2 regions of the Phyllobacterium sp. P30BS-XVII genome follow, and region 2 is predicted to be linked to the other one. Evidence: predicted binding sites of a transcription regulator. Region 2 holds the regulator's gene; the other holds the start of a gene.
The links. Region 2 encodes LexA, which represses DNA repair genes until DNA is damaged. Its sites were predicted from a motif close to TGTTCNNNNTGTGTTCNG; they were not measured.

Region 1: FHW17_RS12090 (2'-5' RNA ligase family protein) is a predicted target of LexA. The motif match lies at 1,536-1,553, and genes of this name have one in related genera.

Annotation. Positions count from the first base shown of each region.
Region 1 is NZ_JACGXO010000003.1:589,258-592,674, forward strand. It holds gene FHW17_RS12085 (cysteine synthase family protein) at 1-843, shown strand, start outside; gene FHW17_RS12090 (2'-5' RNA ligase family protein) at 854-1,444, opposite strand; gene FHW17_RS12095 (helix-turn-helix domain-containing protein) at 1,578-2,216, opposite strand; gene FHW17_RS12100 (NAD(P)H-dependent oxidoreductase) at 2,308-2,922, shown strand; gene FHW17_RS12105 (MarR family transcriptional regulator) at 2,940-3,417, opposite strand, start outside.
Region 2 is NZ_JACGXO010000006.1:195,448-198,864, forward strand. It holds gene FHW17_RS17725 (substrate-binding domain-containing protein) at 134-1,162, shown strand; gene lexA (transcriptional repressor LexA) at 1,386-2,105, shown strand; gene FHW17_RS17735 (ComEC/Rec2 family competence protein) at 2,099-3,417, opposite strand, start outside.

The DNA of each region.
Region 1 (3,417 bases), on a different contig from region 2:
TCGCGCATCCTGCTCAAACTTGAGAGTGAAAACCCGACCGGCAGCATGAAAGACCGCATGGCGCTTGCCATGATCGAGGCGGCGGAGGCGGATGGGCGTCTTATCGCGAATGGCTGCGTGGTCGAATACACAGGCGGCAGCACGGGCGTTTCCCTATCCCTCGTCTGTGCGGTCAAGGGATATCCGTTGCATATCGTTACGTCAGATGCCTTTGCCCGCGAAAAGCTGGATCACATGAAAATGCTCGGTGCCAGATTGCAAATCCTGCCCAGCGAAAGCGGCCGCATGACGGAAAAGCTGACCCGTGACATGATTGAAGCCGCGCGGATCATTGCGGAAGCAACTCCCGGCAGCTTCTGGACAGACCAGATGAACAACCGGGATCAGCTGACCGCATACCACGCCATGGCAGAGGAAATCTGCGCACAGGCCAACGGGCCGATTGACGGCTTTGTTCAAAGTGTCGGCACCGCCGCATCGCTGTGCGGCGTTGGCGAAGCCTTGCGCCGCCACAATGAACGCACCAGAATTATTGCGGTGGAACCGGCAGAATCCCCCGTCCTGTCAGGCGGGAAAACCGGAGCCCACAAAATCGACGGGATTGGCGCGGGCTACATTGTTCCCCTTTGGCAAAACGATATAGCCGACGGGATAGAGCAGGTATCAACGGCGGAGGCCGCCGACATGACATTACGACTGGCGCGTGAAGAGGGGCTTTTTGCGGGTACATCCACGGGAGCCAATGTCGTCGCTGCGCTGCGGCTGGCCGAGAACCTTTCCCCCGGCGCAACCATCGTTACCATTATGTGCGATACGGGAATGAAATATCTGAGCAAACACTAGAAGCAGCGCCTTAATGCAAGGTCCACCGCTTTAGTATGTCATACTCAGAAAGCCCGCGTTTGCTGTGGATCAGCGCAAACTCGCGGACAGTGAAGCGGATGGGCTCGATGGGCTGCTCAGCGATCCGCTTCGGGCTGTAGAGCAAGGTCAAATGCGGGGTGAATTCGCCAAGTCTGCCTGGCAGACCATTGCGGATAAGGCAAGAGCCAAGCACCGTATAAAGCTGTGTCAGGCCATTTCCTTCGCCGATGAGCACCAGCGGCTGATTGCGCCGTCCCTTTACTTCAAAACTTCTAAGAGACGGAAATGTGACCTCAAAGGGCGGCACGGATACCGCGTCCCCTGCCCGCTTTGCTGCAAAGACGATCGAGCTGGGCAGACGTTTGAAATCGCCCAGAGCACGCAAAGAGATGTGGTAACGTTCTGTCCCGATAAGACTGCTTCGCACCAGCTGGAAATCGTTGATAATGCCCGCGCGGCAGACGTCGACAATATCGCCCACATCGACATTTGGCATGATGCCAAAGAACAACCGTTCCTGTAAATTGGGTCGCTTGGGTCTATTGGGCCAGTTGTCGCCCAGGTTCAATTCGCCTTGCATCTGCTCACACCTCCCGAAATGCCCAGGCATGTTCGCCGAAATGCTCCGGCATGCCCGCTGAAATGCCTCCTGCATTTTCGATCGGCCACACTAGAACAAATAGTGAACAATATTCAAGAGATTTCAGAAAAAATCAGCGAGGCGCTGCCGCGTCGCGCGTGCCTCTGCGCACCATCGCAACAATTGTTTCATAGAGTTCGTCCTGCGCCTCTACCGGCGTTATTTCACCTGTCGCCGCCGCGTCCGACAAGGCTTCGGCAGCACCCAGCATTGCCCAAAGACCGGCGGTTGAAATTGTGCCCGATGCGGCGAATGGTGCGAGGAGCACCCGGCACTTTTCGATAAAGACAGTTTCATATTCGCGCTTCATTTTTTCCAGTTCAGGCGAACCGGCCAGCGCTGCGATAATGCCCGGGATCTCGCGTCCCTGAACCAGTACACAGTCCACATAGCACGATGCAATGACATCGGCCCTCTCTTTCAGGGTCGGCCCGCTTGCGGCAAGCGCGGCATCCATAGTGGTGGCCTGCCGGGTATCGAATTCCTGATAGAGTACGGCGAGCAACCCGCCCCGTGTGCCGAAATGGTCATAAACGACAGGCTTGGTGACATCGGACTGCTCGGCAAGCCGTCCGAGCGTCAGGGCTTCCGTCCCCTCCTCACGGATGATCCGCCACGCAACATCCAGAAGCTGGCGCTGCCGCTCCTCGCGCGATAGCCGGCGACGCGGCTGCGGACTGGGATCGTCGTCTCTTGTTTCAACGCTTGACATGCTTATATACCAAAAGTAACTTACCTTTAGTAGCTTACTAAAAGTATATAGCGTAAGCCACCCACCTGCAATCCTCTACAGGAGTTTCGTCATGCATGCACTCATCGTTGTTGCGCACCCCGAGCCTACCTCACTCAGCCATAGCATCGCGGCGCAGGTTGCCGAAGGTCTGTCTCTGTCCAGTCACACCTTTGAAATCGCCGATCTCTCAGCAGAAGCTTTTGATCCCAGATATTCAGCGGCCGACCTCGCAGTGCATCGTACACAGGCAACGCCGCCTGCCGATGTTGTCGCCGAACAGGCAAGGATCGACCGTGCCGATACGCTGGTGCTGGTGTTCCCCGTTTATTGGTGGTCCATGCCGGGTCTGCTCAAAGGATGGATCGACCGCGTATTTTCCAATGGCTGGGCTTTTGATTTCAGCCCGGATACCGGTTCGGCAAAAAAGCTCCATCACCTCAAAGTCCATCTCATTGGCATTGGTGGCGCTGATGAGGAGATGTATACGCGGCACAACTATCTGACTGCCATGAAGACGCAGATTGACCATGGGATATTCGATTATTGCGGCGCTCGCGTCGTAACGTCGGAACTCCTGTTTGATTCCGAGATCCGTGATACGGCGCCGTTCCTCGCAAAGGCAAGAGATATCGGACGCGATCTCTTCAACGCAGGCGGGCAAGGTGAAGCAAACAAGGCGGCATAGCTTGCGATCCGCCCCCGTCAGAGCGCGGCGATCAGTTTGCGGAGCAAAGTGTTGAGCGTTTGCTGTTCGTCTTGTGTCAGCGCCGACAGTATCCGCTCCTCATTTGCTACATGACGGCCAATCGTCTCGTCAATCACGCGTTTACCGGCATCGGTGAGTGCAATCAGTTTGCCGCGGCGGTCGCCGGGATCGGGGCGACGCTCGACAAATCCGGCACGCTCCAGCCGATCAAGACGATTGGTCATGCCGCCTGATGAGATCATCGCCGCTTCATAAAGCCGGGTCGGCGAGAGCAGATATGGCTCGCCGGAGCGCCTCAAGGTTGCCAGCACATCGAACTCGCCGGGCTGCAATCCCGCTTGCGCAAAAAGCGGATTCATATGATCGCGCAGCACGCGCTCGGACGCGTCAGACAGGCGGCCAAAAACCTCCATGGGCAAAGCGGGCAAATCCGGGCGCTCACGACCCCATTGTTCAACGGCGATATCCGCACGA
Region 2 (3,417 bases):
GCTCAAAGCGCTTTGAATTTTTACTCTGGTTGTGTTTATTATTTGCGGTCATATCTGCGCTGCGGACATAGCGTTCCGGTCACCGGAATGTTTGGCTGCTTTGCCTGATCGAATTGAATACTGGATTGCTGCCATGAAACTTAAGGAACTGGCCGACCAATTGGGACTCTCGCAGACAACAGTCAGTCGCGCCCTGAACGGCTATCCTGAGGTTAACAAGGCAACCCGTGAGCGCGTCAGCGAGGCCGCGCTCAAATTCGGTTACAGTGCCAATGCCAATGCGCGCCGCCTTGCCATTGGTCGCATCGGTGCTATCGGCATTTTGATGCCGCGCGATCGCAGTGAACGTTTTGGCCCGCACACAAGCGAGTTTTTCTCCGGTCTGGCCGAGCAGCTTTCACTGCATGAAATGGACCTGCTGATGAGCCCGAGCATCAACAATGATGAACTGGCAGCCTACAGGCGGCTGATTTCCAGCAAGCGCGTCGATGGCATTATCGTAACCGGCCCTACCCTGATGGATGAACGGGTTGCCATGCTCACCGAGGCGAAATTTCCCTTTGTGCTGCATGGACGCACCAATATCACAGCGCCGCATGCCTGGCTCGATATCGACAATGCCGGTGCATTCAGGCAGGCAACGTCGCATCTGCTTGATCTAGGGCACCGCCATGTCGCGATGATCGACGGTCTCAAGGGGCACACATTCTCAGAGCACCGTGAAATGGGATATCGCGAAGCGCTGGTGGAACGGGGCCTTCCCATTGATCCGCGTTTCATCGTGCATGAGCGCTTTTCCGATGAAACGGGTTTTCATGAGGCGCAGCGGCTTTTATCCTACACTCCGCATCCGACGGCTATCCTTGCCGGTTCCATGATGACGGCGCTTGGCGTCTTCCGCGCCATTCGCTCCAGGGGTTATGAATTGGGCAAGGAGGTCTCTGTCATCGCCCATGATGACGTTTTTCCCTATCTCAACGCCAGCAACATGGTCCCGGCCATGACGACAACCCGCTCCTCGATCCGCTCCGCCGGTTCGCGCATTGCTGAACTGCTGGTGCGGGTGCTGGATGGCGAGCCAGTTGAAAACATCCACGAGATATGGCCCGTCGAGCTTGTCCTGCGCCAGTCAAGCGGACCACCCATCGCTCCGCGGCGTTGAAGCGAGCGTTTAGCGATTCGGGTAATTGATGTCGTAATACTGTGATATCCGATTGGTGATCGATCAAAAAGCGCCTTCGATTCAGCCATTTTCATCACCATACAGCTAGTATTGACGCTTCGAGTACAGTCGCAACGGAATATTAAGCACTTGTAGAACAATGCTGGAACAGATAGTGTTTGTTCTGGTTTTGTTTTTCCGATTCCCTGCTAAAGGATCGCCGATGCTCACGCGTAAACAACATGAACTTCTTCTCTTCATTCATGAGCGTCTGAAGGAGACGGGTATCCCGCCATCCTTCGACGAAATGAAGGATGCGCTGGATCTGGCTTCCAAATCCGGCATTCACCGGTTGATCACTGCGCTCGAAGAACGCGGCTTCATTCGCCGGCTTGCCAACAGGGCACGCGCGCTGGAAGTCCTGCGCCTGCCGGACTCCATTGCTCCGGGGCTCAACGCCCAGAGAAAGTTCGAGCCAAGCGTCATCGAGGGCAGTCTCGGGCGCAATGTTGCACCGCCAAAGCCGCAGCCGCGCGCTTCCAACGACATGGACATGCCTGCCAATGTCAGCATTCCCGTCATGGGCCGGATCGCTGCGGGTGTGCCCATCTCCGCCATCCAGAACCAGACCCATATGCTGAGCCTTCCGCCGGATATGATCGGCAGCGGCGAGCATTACGCGCTGGAAGTTAAAGGCGACTCGATGATCGAGGCGGGTATTTTTGATGGCGATACCGTCGTCATCAAGCGCGGCGATACGGCCAATCCCGGTGAAATCATCGTGGCTCTTGTTGATGATGAAGAGGCAACCCTTAAGCGTTTCCGCCGCAAGGGAGCATCGATTGCCCTTGAAGCGGCTAATCCTGCCTATGAAACGCGGATTTTTGGACCGGATCGCGTGCAGGTACAGGGTAAACTCGTCGGACTTATCAGGCGTTATTGATCCAGACCGGCATCCCGTTCATCGCTGTTCGGGGTGCTCGCTTTTGTTTTTGGCTTATGTACACGTTCCGGCATGTTGCGTGCCGCTCTTGAGTGAACGCGGTAAGTGTTCCATGGCCGGTCTGGCGGCCCAATGGCATAGGTCAGGCTGGCTGAGATCAACCTTTGATCCAATGCTTGTTCGATCCTGGAAGCATTCATTGCTTCCCCATACCCCTGTGTGACCGGCCCCTGTGTGACCGGGTCCAAGCGGATTTCCGCGGCGCCATTCAAAGCAAGATCGTGCAATGTACCAACCAATGTGCCGGGATTGCTACAGCTGACATCCCTTCCCGCAAAGGCCAGAACGACAATATTTCCTTCACTACAGGCTGCGTCCCTGTATGCAGCTTTATCCGTATAGGCGATGATAAGCCCTCCCGGTTCGCGCGCCGTACAAAGCTTGTCCGCGCATTCAAACATTCCGTCTGTAGCTTGCGCATTGGCCTTGGCGGGTTTGATAATCTGCGCAAGCCCATAACCCTGCTGCCAATTGTTCAGGATGAATGCGCCGCCTTGCGGCCGATTGATCATCAGTATTTCGCCATTGCGCAGTCCGACCAGTCTGCCATCCTCCGATATGACAATATCCGGCGATATGGCGCGCAGCATGACGAGCGCGCCGACGGCCAATAGTGGCAGGCTGCACAGGCGCAGCCACGACGACAGGAACAAGAGGACAATCAATCCCGCACTCAGGAGCAGCAGGCTCATTTGCGGCATTGGGCCAAGATGGCCGCTGGGCGAAAGGGCCGCGACATGATTGGCAATGATGGTGAAGAGTTCAATCCCCCGCTCCATGACACGGAAGGGCAGCCAGTCCATATCGAAAGGCATGAGCAGCAACGCCAGAACGGCGAAGGGCATGACAAGGATGGATATGACAGGCAGAGCCAGTGCGTTGCCGATCAAACCAAGTGGTGCCGTATTGTTGAAATGATAGACGGCAAAGATCGCACTGGCTGAACCGGCGACCAAAGACGTCATGGCGATGCCATTGATATGATCGACGATCCTGTCCGGCAATTGCAAAAGCAAACCATTGCGGCGTTTGCGCCGGCTGTTCCCCAATGCTCTGCGTGGGGACCACCAGCCATAAAATGCGATCAGCGCTGCCGTGGCGGAGTAGGACATCTGAAAACTCGGTCCCAGAATTTCGTGTGGTGCGATGGCGATTGTAACGAGTGCCGCCAATGCAACATTGCGCAATGACAGTGCCGCGCGGTCCGCGATCATGGCGATGAGTATCACCGCCAGCATGACAAAGCTGCGCT